Regions from separate parts of the Micromonospora sp. DT201 genome, predicted to be linked through region 3. Evidence: riboswitches for the same ligand, from Rfam matches in the RefSeq annotation. Region 3 holds a riboswitch; each other region holds the start of a gene.
The links. A riboswitch is a leader RNA that binds a small molecule or an ion and turns the genes downstream of it on or off. The one in region 3 is predicted to bind cyclic di-AMP.
Positions count from the first base shown of each region.

Region 1: it holds a riboswitch for cyclic di-AMP, as region 3 does, so the genes downstream of both, ACLQ28_RS22820 (coiled-coil domain-containing protein) here and ACLQ28_RS07445 (coiled-coil domain-containing protein) in region 3, are expected to answer to the same signal.
Region 2: it holds a riboswitch for cyclic di-AMP, as region 3 does, so the genes downstream of both, ACLQ28_RS05105 (NlpC/P60 family protein) here and ACLQ28_RS07445 (coiled-coil domain-containing protein) in region 3, are expected to answer to the same signal.

Region 1 is NZ_JBNCKP010000015.1:79,011-83,254, reverse strand. It holds gene ACLQ28_RS22830 (HelD family protein) at 1-884, shown strand, start outside; gene ACLQ28_RS22825 (cation diffusion facilitator family transporter) at 993-1,910, shown strand; cyclic di-AMP (ydaO/yuaA leader) riboswitch at 2,023-2,154, shown strand; gene ACLQ28_RS22820 (coiled-coil domain-containing protein) at 2,160-3,227, shown strand; gene ACLQ28_RS22815 (hypothetical protein) at 3,465-3,974, shown strand.
Region 2 is NZ_JBNCKP010000002.1:287,500-291,743, forward strand. It holds gene ACLQ28_RS05100 (N-acetylmuramoyl-L-alanine amidase) at 1-1,296, opposite strand, end outside; cyclic di-AMP (ydaO/yuaA leader) riboswitch at 1,531-1,666, shown strand; gene ACLQ28_RS05105 (NlpC/P60 family protein) at 1,743-2,720, shown strand; gene dcd (dCTP deaminase) at 2,780-3,358, opposite strand; gene ACLQ28_RS05115 (pyridoxamine 5'-phosphate oxidase family protein) at 3,458-4,015, shown strand; tRNA gene ACLQ28_RS05120 (tRNA-Gly) at 4,150-4,223, shown strand.
Region 3 is NZ_JBNCKP010000003.1:108,561-112,804, forward strand. It holds gene ACLQ28_RS07440 (carbonic anhydrase) at 1-640, shown strand, start outside; gene ACLQ28_RS07445 (coiled-coil domain-containing protein) at 696-1,715, opposite strand; cyclic di-AMP (ydaO/yuaA leader) riboswitch at 1,720-1,850, opposite strand; gene ACLQ28_RS07450 (metal-sensitive transcriptional regulator) at 2,169-2,465, opposite strand; gene ACLQ28_RS07455 (heavy-metal-associated domain-containing protein) at 2,561-2,770, shown strand; gene ACLQ28_RS07460 (hypothetical protein) at 2,784-3,740, shown strand; gene ACLQ28_RS07465 (heavy metal translocating P-type ATPase) at 3,753-4,244, shown strand, end outside.

The sequences.
Region 1 (4,244 bases), on a different contig from region 3:
GCGGGATCCTCTCCGGCGCGGAGATCCGGCTGCTCAGCGCCGCGTACCGGAGCTTGGACACCGACGGGCTGACCATCGCCGACGTGGCGCTGTTGGACGAGTTGGACGCGCTGCTCGGCAAGCCGGCGAAGCCGGCTCGGGCCCGGCGCGACCCGTTCCAACTGGCTGGCGGCGTACGCGAGCTGAGCACCCTCGGCGAACGGCAGCGGGCTGCCCGGGCTGCGGCCCGGGAGCGTCCGGAGGACTACCGGGATTACGCGCACGTCGTGGTGGACGAGGCACAGGACGTGTCGCCGATGCAGTGGCGGATGGTCGGCCGGCGTGGCCGGCTTGCCTCCTGGACGGTGGTGGGTGACCCCGCGCAGACCGCGTGGACCGGCGATCCGGAAGAACTGAATCAGGCCCGCGACCAGGCGCTGGGCCGGCGCAAGCGACACGATTTCACGCTCACCACCAACTACCGCAACTCGGCGGAGATCTTCGCAGTGGCCGCGGCGGAGATCCGCCGGCTCTACCCTGACCTGCCGCTGCCGACCGCCGTCCGCTCCACCGGGGTTGATCCGGTCGAGCTGGTGGTGCCCGCGACGGGGCTGGAGACCGCGACCGTGGAGGCGGCCGCCGGTCTGCTGGCCGAGGTGGAGGGCACCGTCGGGGTGATCACGCCGGTCCCCCGCCGCGACGAGGTCGCCGGCTGGCTCGACGCGCTCGACGCGCCGCGCCTACAGGTGGTGACCAGCCTGGAGGCCAAGGGCATGGAGTACGACGGGGTGGTGCTGGTCGCCCCGAGCGAGATCCGGGCGGATCCGGGTGCCGGGGTACGCACCCTGTACGTGGCGCTTTCCCGGGCCACTCAGCGACTCACCACCATCGACCCGACCGGCTGATCTGTGACGGCTGGCCTGCCGGGTGAGCCGTCGACCCGAATACTTGCATACATAGCGATGTGAACATACATTTGACCGGGTCCCGACTGGCGGCGGAAGGTGGATCTCGTGGGCGCAGGTCATGACCACCACCACGGGTCGGTCGCCAATGCCGCACACCAGCACAGGGGCCGACTCTGGGCGGCGTTCGGGCTGCTCGCCACCCTGATGGTGGTCGAGGCGGTGGCCGCCCTGCACACCGGCTCACTCGCTCTGCTCTCCGACGCCGGCCACATGTTCACCGACGTGCTCGGCATCGGGATGGCGCTCGCCGCGATCACCGCGACCCGGCGGGCCACCGGCGACCCGCAGCGCACCTTCGGGCTCTACCGACTCGAGGTGCTCGCCGCACTCGCCAACGCCGTCCTGCTCTCCGCCGTCGCGGTCTACGTGGTGATCGAGGCGATCAGCCGCTTCGGTGCCCCACACGAGGTCATCGCCGGCCCGATGCTCGCGGTGGCCGTGCTCGGCCTGCTCGCGAACGTCGGTGCCTTCGCCCTGCTCCGCGCCGGAGCCCGAGAGAGCATCAACCTTCAGGGCGCCTACCTGGAGGTGCTCGGCGACCTGCTCGGCTCACTCGGTGTGATCGGCGCGGCGCTGCTCATCTCCGTCACCGACTGGTGGTGGGCCGACCCACTGGTCGCCGTCGCCATCGGCGTGTTCATCCTGCCGCGCACCTGGCGGCTGGCACGCGCCGCAGTCCGCATCCTGGTGCAGGCCGCCCCGGAGCACCTCCAGGTGACCGCCGTGCACGACCGGCTCGCTGCGGTCCCCGGTGTGGTCGAGGTGCACGACCTGCACGTCTGGACCCTCACCTCGGGCATGGAGGTGGCCTCCGCGCACCTGACCATGGCGCCCGGCGCGGAAGTCGGCGCGGTGCTCTCCGCGGCGCGCACGGCCCTGCACGACGACTTTCGGATCGAGCACGCGACGTTGCAGATCGAGCCCGGCGCCACCTCGGGGTCCTGCGGCTCGATCGAGTGGTAAGGCGAGTTCCGGTGATGACGCACGCACCGTCCGTCACATCGGCTGCACGGGTCCCACCTGCACCGGTAGGCTCGGTCCCGGCCTCCACCAGGCGGCGCCCTCCCGGCGCCGGTGGCGGTCGCCGCCTAATTGCCCACGTAGGCGAACCGGGGAACCACGTTCCTGGGGTGCATCCGCGTCAGCGGTAGGGATCTTCCGTCCCGAACCCGTCAGCTAACCCGGTCGGCGGCTGACGGAAGGACATGCGCAGTGGCACCAGCACGACCACCCGCCGCCCGACTTGCGGCACTGATCGTCGCGATGTTCGCCCTCAGCATCGCGCTTCCGGCCGGCACCGCCTCGGCCGCTCCCCCGACCGGCCTGCGGGCCGCCGCAGCACCCGACTCCGACGAAGAGGGCGGCACTCCGGCGCTGCGAGCCCAACTCGAGGCCGCCAGCAAGGGCTACCTGGACGCCAAGCGCGCCCTGGACACCTCTGTGCAGCGGCAGAAGCAGCTCACCACCCAGCTGAAGACCATCGAGGTCGAGCTCGCCCACCGTAACGGCAAGGTCGGCGAGATCGCCGGCGTGGCCTACCGCACAGGCCGGCTCGGCACGGTGGCGGCGCTGATCAACAGCGGCACCCCCGACGGCTTCATGGATCGGGCCGCCACACTGGGCGCGGTGGCTGCCAACGAGGACAAGGTGCTGCGCGACCTGCTCGCCAGCAAGGACCAGGCCAATCGCACCCAGCTCGCTCTGAACGGCGAGGTCACCGAGCAGCGCAAGCAGGTCGCGGTGATGGCCAAGCGCAAGGAGCAGGCCGAACGGGCCCTGACCGTGGCCAACACGCCCCAGCCGCAGACCACCGCCGACACCGGCTCCAACCGGGGCACCTCGACCGCCAACGCGGAACCCGCGCCGCGCAACTCCGATGGCTCCTGGCCGTCGGAGAGGTGCAGCATCAACGACCCCACGCCCGCCAACGGCTGCGTCACCCCGCGCACCCTGCACGCCCTCAACCAGGCCAAGGCCGCTGGCTTCACCCGGTACGTCTCCTGTCACCGCCCGAGCGGCTCCGGTGAACACCCGAAGGGCCGGGCCTGCGACTTCGCCGCGCAGAAGAACGGCTTCGGCGGGAACGCCACCGGCGGCGACAAGACGTACGGCAACAACCTGGCCGCGTACTTCATCCGCAACGCCGACCGGCTCGCCGTCCTGTACGTGATCTGGTACAGGCAGATCTGGCTGCCCAGCAGCGGGTGGAAGTCGTACAGCGGAGCGGGAAGTGACCCGTCCAGCGCCCACACCAACCACGTACACCTGTCGGTCTACTGATCCATCCGAGGCGAGTAGGTCTCCAGGCCAGACCGGCCGGGGATGATCCACTCCACCTCGCCGATGTCGGGGTATCCGGGCGACGGGATACCCCGACATCGGCAATCTGGTGTCGACCATGGACGTGCGGCGGTACCGCCGCACCGGCCTGGTCGGCACTGGCTACGTCGCCAGGCGTACCCCTGATGTCGCTGGCGGTCGGACGACCCGGCCGGTGTCGGCGGGCAGCATCGCGGTATGCCTCGGATCCCACCCACCGCCCGCAAGGGGCTGCTCACCCTGCATCTGGTCACCTCGCTCGGCTGGCTCGGCGCCGACCTGGTGCTGCTCACCCTGGGCATCGCCGTGCAGCGTGGCGCCGACCCGGCGGTGGTCTACCCGGTCACCTCGCTGGTCGGCACCGTGCTGTTCGCGCCACTGAGCGTCCTGGTCTGGCTGATCGGTGTCGCCAGCGCGCTACTTACCCCGTGGGGCCTGCTGCGCTACCGCTGGGTGCTGGTCAAGCTCGTGCTCACCACGGTCATGGTCGGGCTGGTGCTGTTCCTGCTCACCCCGAATCTGCGGCACGCCGGTGCGATGGGCGCCGCCCTGCCCGCACGCGATCGCGCCGACCTGGTGATCGCACCCGCGGTGTCGACCAGCTTGATGATCATTGCGACGGTGTTGTCCACCTACAAGCCCTGGGGACGGCGTCCCGCCGCGCGACCCAACCTCGTGAGCCGTGATCGCGCTGCAACCACGATGTAGTGGCCTCCTGCCGCCCACAGGCCACTACATCCACGACAACAGTTCGTCAACCCCGCACTGTCCCGTCGATCATGGAGTTGTGGTGGGTGGCAAAGTGCCCGAACCGCACTAAACCAGGCACCACAACTCCATGATCGACGAGGACGGGCGGCCCTTCCTTCGCGATCTTGCGTTTACTGTCGCGACATAAGCAAGCATTCCGCGCATATCGGCGACCGAAACTGCAAGATCGGCGCTGGCGGGGCGTTTCTGGAGTGACGGACCTGGGTG
Region 2 (4,244 bases), on a different contig from region 3:
CGGCGCGTGCAGCAGCTCGAAGTAGTGCGTCCAGTCCCAGTACGGGCCGGTGTCCCAGTGCATCCCGCGTACGGTCGCGGCGGTGGTGCCGGGCACGTTGTCGTGGCCGATGATGTGCTGGCGATCCAGCGGGATGCCCAGCCGCAGCGCAAGGTGCCGGACCAGCTTCGCCGAGGTCCGATACATCGCCTCGGTGTACCAGGTGCCCTGCGCCGCGAAGCCCTCGTGCTCCAGCCCGACCGACTTGGCGTTGACGTACCAGTTGCCGGCGTGCCAGGCGACGTCCTTGGTCTGCACGTGCTGGGCGACGTGCCCGTCCACCGAGCGCAGCGAGTAGTGCCAGCTCACGTAGGTCGGGTCCTGAACGAGCTTCAGGGTGGTGGCCCAACTGGCCTCGGTGTCGTGGATGACGATGTACTCGATCTTCTGCCCGGCGGGCCGGTTGGCGAGGTCGTGGTTGCCGTAGTCCCCGTCGCCGAACGCCGCGTAGGGCGCCGGAAGCCATTCGCAGGAGATGGTGTTGGGGCACTCCAGCCCGTCCGGGCGGGCGAGGCGGCGTAGGCCCAGCCGGTCCAGCCAGGAACGCTCCGGCCGGATGGCCCGGGCCGGCAGCGTGATCCGCTGGCCGTCGTCGGTCACCCGCGACTCGCCGGCGCCGATGGTGGTGAAGACCTCGTCGGCGAAGGCCGCTGCGGCGTCGGCACTGTCCGCGCCGGCGTAGCGGGCGACCGCGCCGTACCAGGTGGCCGGGTCGGTGGCGGCACCGACCGGCGCGCCCAACTCCCGCTGGTACGAGGCCAGCAGCGCCGCCCCGCCCCGGATGTTGACGTCGGCGTCGGTGCGCAGCGAGTCGGGAGCGGCACCGGTCAGTGCGGCGGCGGCGTCCACGGTCTGCAACGCGGCGGCGGGCGGCGCGGGGTCCTCGGCCGGTCGGGGAGCGGGTGCGAGCGCGAGGCGGGATCCGTCGCCGCGCGGGTCCTCGGTGCCGGCGTCGTGGTGGCCGCCCCCGGGCAGCGCGGCCACATGCCGGGCGTCGGTCAGGTGCATCGGGCCGTAGCCGCCGCTGGTGCTCGGTGTGCCGGCGTTGCTGTCCCAGCGTGACTCCAGGTAGGAGACGCCGAGCAGCACGTCGGTTGGTACGCCGTACTCGGCTGCTGCTGCGGCGTACTGCTGCTGGCGGTCGGCGGTGGGTGCGGCGGCGGCCGCGCCGGCGGGTAGCGGTACCGCTGTCGCGGCGGCGACCACGGCGGCCGCGAGCAGTGCGCGCCGGCTGGCGGGCAGGGTCGGACGGTGCATCGAACCCCCTAGATTCCATGGATAAAGGTGAGGTCACCTTCGCGCCGCCCGGGAGTCTGCGTCAATACCTTTCCATATCTCGACGTGTCCAGAAGGAAATCTTCACGTACGGTCCGTGACCCTCCCTGATCGGTACGGAGTGTCACGGCCCCACGGGTTGCGGATCGGTAACAGGCGTCTCTACTCTGGTCATTCGTCGGCCCGATAGCAGCTCCGCCCAGCCCGGGCGGTAACGGACCGACACCGCCGAGTCGTTTCCGAGCGAACCGGGGACCCAGGTCCCTCGGGGTGAATCCGCAGTCACTGCGGTAGGGCGCCGACTTCCCGCCCGAACCCGTCAGCTAACCCGGTAGGCGGTCAGGAAGAAGGAGTACGGAACCCCGGTGGCACTCCATGCCCCGCGGCCGTCGTCCGGACGGTCGGCATCAGCCGATCTGACGTCGATCGTGCCGCGCCCACGCTGGTCCCGCTTCACCACCGCCCTCGCCGCACTGGTCGGCGTCGCCGTCGTCCTGACCGGCAGCGCCACGGCGGCGCACGCCGACCCGTCCGTCGCTGAGATCGAGCGCCAGATCGACGCCGACTGGAACAAGCTCGAGCCGATCATCGAACAGCACAACGCAACGCGGGCCGACCTCGCCGCCAAGCGCAAGCAGGCGAACGCGCTGGCCGCCCGGATCGCCCCGCTGGAGCGTCAGGTCGACGCCGCGATGGACAAGGTCAGTGCCCTGGCCGTGCGCGCGTACAAGGGCGAGAACGTCCTGACCGTGAACGCGGTGCTGGGCAGCCGGACACCCAGTGAGGTGGTTGGCCAGCTTGAGATGCTCGACCGGTTCGCGCACAACCAGCAGCAGGACGTGCAGCAGGTGGCCGACCTCCGCAACGAGCTGGCCGGGCAGAAGGCCCCGCTCGACGAGATGGTGGCCCAGCTGACCCGCACCGAGGCCCAGTTGGCGGCGAAGAAGAAGCAGATCAACGCTGAGATCGACAAGCTGCAGAAACTGCGCCTCAAGGTGTACGGCAACGGTGGCGGCGGCCCGCTGCGCCCGGCGCCCTGCCCCGGCAGCTATCCCGGCGGTGCCGCGGGCACGGCGGTCAAGTTCGCCTGCGCCCAGATCGGCAAGCCCTACGTCTGGGGTGCCGAGGGCCCGAACTCGTACGACTGCTCCGGCCTGATGCTGGCCGCCTGGGCGAAGGCGGGCGTGTCGCTGCCACACAACGCCGCCGCGCAGAGCCGCACCACCAAGAACGTCAGCAGAGCGGATCTACGCCCCGGCGACCTGGTCTTCTATTACAGCGACATCCACCACGTCGGCATGTACGTCGGCAACGGCTGGGTGGTGCACGCCTCGCAGGCCGGTCAACCGGTCAAGATGAAGAAGGTCGACGACGGCCCGATCCACAGTTACGGCCGCCCAGGCTGATCGAGGGTGATTGAAGGGCCCGTCGCGATTCGTCGCGGCGGGCCCTCGTCGTCATGGGTTCAGCGGGTGGGCCAGATGCGCCAGTGCTGCCAGGCGCGGCTCGGCGTCGGCCCCCGCTGGCCCTGGTAGCGCGAGCCGTAGACCACCGAGCCGTACGGGTGCTCGGCCGGCGAGGACAGCCGGAAGATGCAGAGCTGCCCGATCTTCATGCCCGGCCAGAGGGTGATCGGCAGGTTCGCGACATTGGACAGCTCCAGCGTCACGTGACCGGAGAAGCCCGGGTCGATGAAGCCGGCGGTGGAGTGCGTGAGCAGCCCGAGCCGACCCAGTGAGCTCTTCCCCTCCAGTCGGCCGGCGAGCTGGTCGCCCAGCGAGATGACCTCCAGCGTCGAGGCGAGCACGAACTCCCCCGGGTGCAGCACGAACGGCTCGCCGTCGGGCACCTCGACCGCCGAGGTCAGGTCGTCCTGCTGCATCGCCGGGTCGATGTGGGTGTAGAGGTGGTTGTTGAAGACCCGGAACAGTCGGTCGAGCCGCACGTCGATGCTGGAAGGTTGGACCAGGGTGGGCTCGAACGGCTCCAGGCCCAGCGTGCCGGCCTTGATCTCGGAGACCAGGTCGCGGTCGGAGAGCAGCATCGGACCACCATAGCCGCGGTGCCCAAAGCCCTAGGAATCGGTGCCAGTGACCAGCGCGTCGAGGTCGCTGCTCGTACATTTGTTCGATAGAATGCCCACATGGCTTCCTGGTCCGAATTCGCCGCTGACGAGCCCCGACTCGCCGACGGGATCCGCGTTCTCATCCAGCAGTACGGGCCGGGCTTCGGCTACCTGGCCACGGTCCGCGCCGACGGCGGGCCCCGAGTCCATCCGGTCTCGCCGGTCATCACCGACGAAGGCCTGTTCTGCTTCATCATCGACTCCCCAAAGCGCCGTGACCTCGAACGCGACGGCCGTTACGCGCTGCACTCGTTCCCCCCGGAGGAGAGCGACGACGAGGCGTACGTGGCGGGGCGTGCCCGTCCGGTCACCGATCCCGCACGGGTGGCCCGGTTGGCGCAGGGCGCCCGTGCCGAGCCGCAGGTCGACTGGCAGCTGTTCGAGTTCACCGTCGACGTGGCGATGCTGACCCGCCGCGAGCAGCACATCGCGGGCATCCCGGGCCTCACGCCGGGCCGGCCGGCTGTTCGGGTCTGGCTCGACCCGCACGCCCCGTCGGCGGCGGCCTCGCCGCTCGCCGCACCGCAGTCGCGTCCGACCCGACTCAGCCGCGACGTCCAGTACACAGCGGCCTGACCGCAGCCGAACCGAGCCGAGACGTCGGTGCCGGCTCCGTCGTGACGGGGCCGGCACCGGGTGTACGCGCAAGAGCACCATGTAGGGGTGCCTGGGTGCACAGGCTGGGCGACTCGGGTACAGTGGTGCCGCTTGCGGGTGTAGTTCAATGGCAGAACATCAGCTTCCCAAGCTGACAGTGCGGGTTCGATTCCCGTCACCCGCTCCAATGCGAAGGCCCTGGCCAGGA
Region 3 (4,244 bases):
GGCGTACGCCGAGCTGATCGCTGGAAACCGGCGCTTCGTCAGCGGTGCCCCACGCCACCCCAACCAGGACGCCGGGCACCGGGCTGCCGTGGCCGGCGGGCAGCACCCCTTCGCGGTGATCGTCGGCTGCTCCGACTCCCGCCTGGCCGCCGAGATCATCTTTGACCGGGGCCTCGGCGACCTGTTCGTGGTCCGCACGGCCGGGCACACCGCCGGCCCGGAGGTGCTCGGCAGCGTGGAGTACGCGGTGACCGTGCTCGGCACTCCGCTGGTGGTGGTGCTCGGCCACGACTCCTGCGGCGCGGTCCAGGCGGCGCGGGAGTCCGCCGCGACCGGCACTCAACCTCGTGGGCACCTGCGTGCGGTGGTCGACGCCGTGCTGCCCAGCCTGCGCCGGGCCGAGGCGGAGGGCGTCGACGACATCGACGGCATCGTCGACATCCACATCGCGCAGACCGTTGAAACGCTGCTCGGGCAGTCACCTGTGCTGGCCGAGGAGGTGGCACAGGGGCGCTGCGCGGTGGTGGGTGTGTCGTATCAGCTCGCCGCCGGAGTGGTGCGCCCGGTGGCCGCCGTGCCGGCCGGCATCGCGACGCTCGACGTGCCCAGCGAGTCGACCGACCCGGCGGCCGCCGCCTGACGCGACGAGGGCCGCTCCGCGACGCGGAACGGCCCTCGACGGAGGATCCTGCCGGTCAGAGCAGGGACATGTGCACGTGGTCGGTGTGGTTCGACGGCCCGCTGTACGACTTCCAGCCGGTCGCCGGGAACCAGATCTGTCGGTTCCAGATCACGTAGTAGATGCCGAGTCGGTCGGCGTTACGGATGAGGAACGCGGCGACGTTGTTGCCGTACTTCCGGGTGTCCTCGTTGTGCCACGGGGCGAATCCGCTCTTCTGCAGCGACCAGTCGCAGGCGCGGCCCTTCGGGTGCTCCCACGGCCCGCCGGAGCGGTAGCAGCCGACGAACCGGTTGAAGCCGGCCCGCTTGACCTCCTTGTACGCGTGCAGCGTGCGGGGCGTGATGCATCCGGAGGTGGTGGGGTCATCCTCGCTGCACGACTGGGCCTTCCACTCACCGTCGGCGCTGCGCCCCGGGCCGATCTTGGCGACCGGCGAGGTGGCGTCCACCAGGCCGCCGGTGAAACCCTTCCCGCCGACGAGGGCGAGCGCCTTGTCCGCCTCACTCTTCCGCTTCGCCATCAGGGCGGTCTGCTTCTGCTGCTCGCGGACCTCGGTGTCGAGGGCAAGCTTGGCCTGCTCGGCGCGGGACTTCACCGCATTGACCTGGGAGAGCTTCTGCTCATTCACCATGTTCATCTCGTCGAGCGCTGCGGCCCGTTCGACGAACGTGTCGGGAGCGTCGCTCTCGAGCAGCATCGCGAGGGCGCCCATCCGACCGGTTCGGTACGACTGGGCGGCGATCTGCCCGACCTGTGGGGCCAGCGCGTCCAGCTCGGCCTTGGCCCGGTCGACCTCCAACGCCAGCTCCAGCTGCCGCTTCTTGGATTTGTCCAGTCTGGACTTGGCGGCGGAGTAGTCGCGGTTGGCCTGCTCGATGACGTCGGTGATCAGCTGGGGCTCGTTGTCCTCCTCGTGCCCGGACGGTGTGGGGGTCGTCGGGGCGGCGTTGGCCGGGAGGGGGCCAGCGAGCACGGTCAGTGCGGCGATCACGGCCACCACGGGTGTCAGCCAGCGGCGTAGGGGTGCCGTCACAATGTTCCCTTCCGTCGACCGCCGACCGGGTTAGCTGACGGGTTCGGGGCGGAAGTGGCCCCTGCCGCTGACGCGGATTCACCCCACGTACCTGGGTCCCCGGTTCGCCGGTTGGCGATTGGGCGGTGGCACCGCAGGCGCCGCTTCGCGCCTTCATCGGTAACCGGCAGCGAGGTTACCCGAGAGTCGACCGGCTGAGCTACGCCTGGATGCCGACCAAAAGTGTCTTTTCGTCATAGCGTTGCGTGACCAGTGACGCGGTTCTCAGGTTTGTTGCTGATCTGGTCACGCTGAGCAGTGTCGCCATGCCGTATCCGTGCTCCCGATCGATTCCGGCCACCGTTTCGTGGCGGAGGATGGGGGCGGGGTTCGCGTCTGATCCGGCTCGTCGGAGCGATCCGTTCGCGGTGCGATGAGTGCGGCCAGTGCCTCCGCGCGGTCCGGCTGGGGCCGTCAGCCGCGCTTCATCAGCCGGCCGACCGCCGCCATCATCTCGGTGGCCATCTCGTCGGCCCGACCCTCGGCCGCTCCCTCGTGCATGCAGTGCCGGGCGTGCCCGTCGAGCAGCCCCAGCGCCACCTTGTCGAGTGCGGCCTGGATCGCGGAGATCTGGGTCAGCACGTCGATGCAGTAGCGGTCGTCGTCGACCATCTTCTCGATGCCGCGGACCTGCCCCTCGACTCGGCGGAGCCGCGCGAGCAGCTGGTCCTTGCTGGCGGTGTACCCGCGGATCGGGGTGGGAGCGGTCATGGCGCCAGGATAACCTACCCCTGGGGGGTATGGTAACGTGCACTTCTGACGGGATACCCCCACCGGGTACCGGTACCGAAAAGGGAGACGATCCAATGGTCAACACGACGTACCAGGTGCAGGGCATGACCTGTGGGCACTGCGTCAGCGCGGTGAGCGCCGAGGTGGGCGCCATCGCGGGCGTGCGTGACGTCCAGGTCGACCTCGCGGCCGGCCGGGTCACCGTCAGCAGCGACCAACCGCTGGACGTGCAGGTCGTCCGGGCCGCCGTCGACGAGGCCGGTTACGACCTCGTGGACGCGTGAGCGGAGGGCCGGCATGCGCACGGTGACGAGACTGGCCGGGTTCGCCGTCGGCCTCGCGGCGGTGTTCAGCGCGACCTACGGGATCGGCCGGGTGGTCGACCGCACCCCGGTCGTCGAGGGCAGGCACGACGCCCATGCCCCCCAAGCGACGGGAGCAGACGACGACGCGGTCGACCGGCTCCCCGGCGGCCTGCTCGTCTCCGACCGCGGTTACACCCTCGACCCCGTCGATGCCCAGCCCGACGAGTTCGCCTTCCGGATCACCGGCCCGGACGGCCACCCGGTGACCCGGTACGACGTGGCACACGACAAGCGGATGCACCTGATCGTCGCCCGGCGAGACCTCTCCGGTTTCCGTCATGTGCACCCCGAGCTGGCCCCGGACGGCACCTGGCGGGTCGAGACCCCGCTGGCCGGCGCGGGGCAGTGGCGGGCGTTCGCCGACTTCACCCCCACCGGGGGAGAGCCGCTGACCCTCGGCGTGGACGTGACCATCCCCGGCGAGCTGACCGAACGGCCGTTGCCCGCCCCGGCGACCACCACCACCGTCGACGGCTACACGGTCACCCTGACCGGCGCGCCGCAGCCCGGCCACACGTCACCGCTCACCCTCACCGTCAGCCGAGACGGGCAGCCGGTCACCGACCTGGAGCCCTACCTCGGCGCGTACGGGCACCTGGTGGCGTTGCGCCGGGGCGATCTGGCGTACCTGCATGTGCACCCGGACGGGACGCCTGGCGACGGGCGGACCCGCCCCGGCCCGGCCGTCACCTTCCTCGTCGAGGTGCCCTCGGCTGGCAGCTACCGGCTCTACCTCGACTTCCGGCACGGCGGGGCGGTGCACACCGCCGAATTCACCGTCAGCACCGGCACCTCGCCCGCCGTCGCCCCGCCGACCGAGAGCGACCCGAGCGGACCCGCGCCGACCGACGGTGCCGAGCACGGCACCCCCGGACACGGGCACAACTGACGGGACCAGACGATGACCACCACCAGCAGGCCGCTGCCCGAGGCACCGAACCGGGTCGAATTGGCGATCGGCGGGATGACCTGCGCCGCCTGCGCCGCCCGGATCGAAAAGAAGCTCAACCGGATGGACGGGGTGAGCGCCACCGTCAACTACGCCACCGAGAAGGCGACCATCCGGTACGCCGACGGCGTCACGCCGGACGACCTGATCGAGACCGTGCAGAAGACCGGCTACACGGCGGCGTTGCCCGCCCCGCCGACCGCCGAGCCGGCTGCGGATCCGCTGAAGGGCCCGCGTACCCGGCTCTGGGTTTCGGTGGTCCTGAGCGTGCCGGTGGTCCTGCTGGCCATGGTCCCAGCCTGGCAGTTCGACTACTGGCAGTGGCTGTCGCTGACCCTGGCCGCCCCGGTGGTGGTCTGGGGTGGGCTGCCGTTCCACCGGGCTGCCTGGACGAATCTGCGGCACGGCGCTGCCACCATGGACACGCTGGTCTCGCTCGGCACC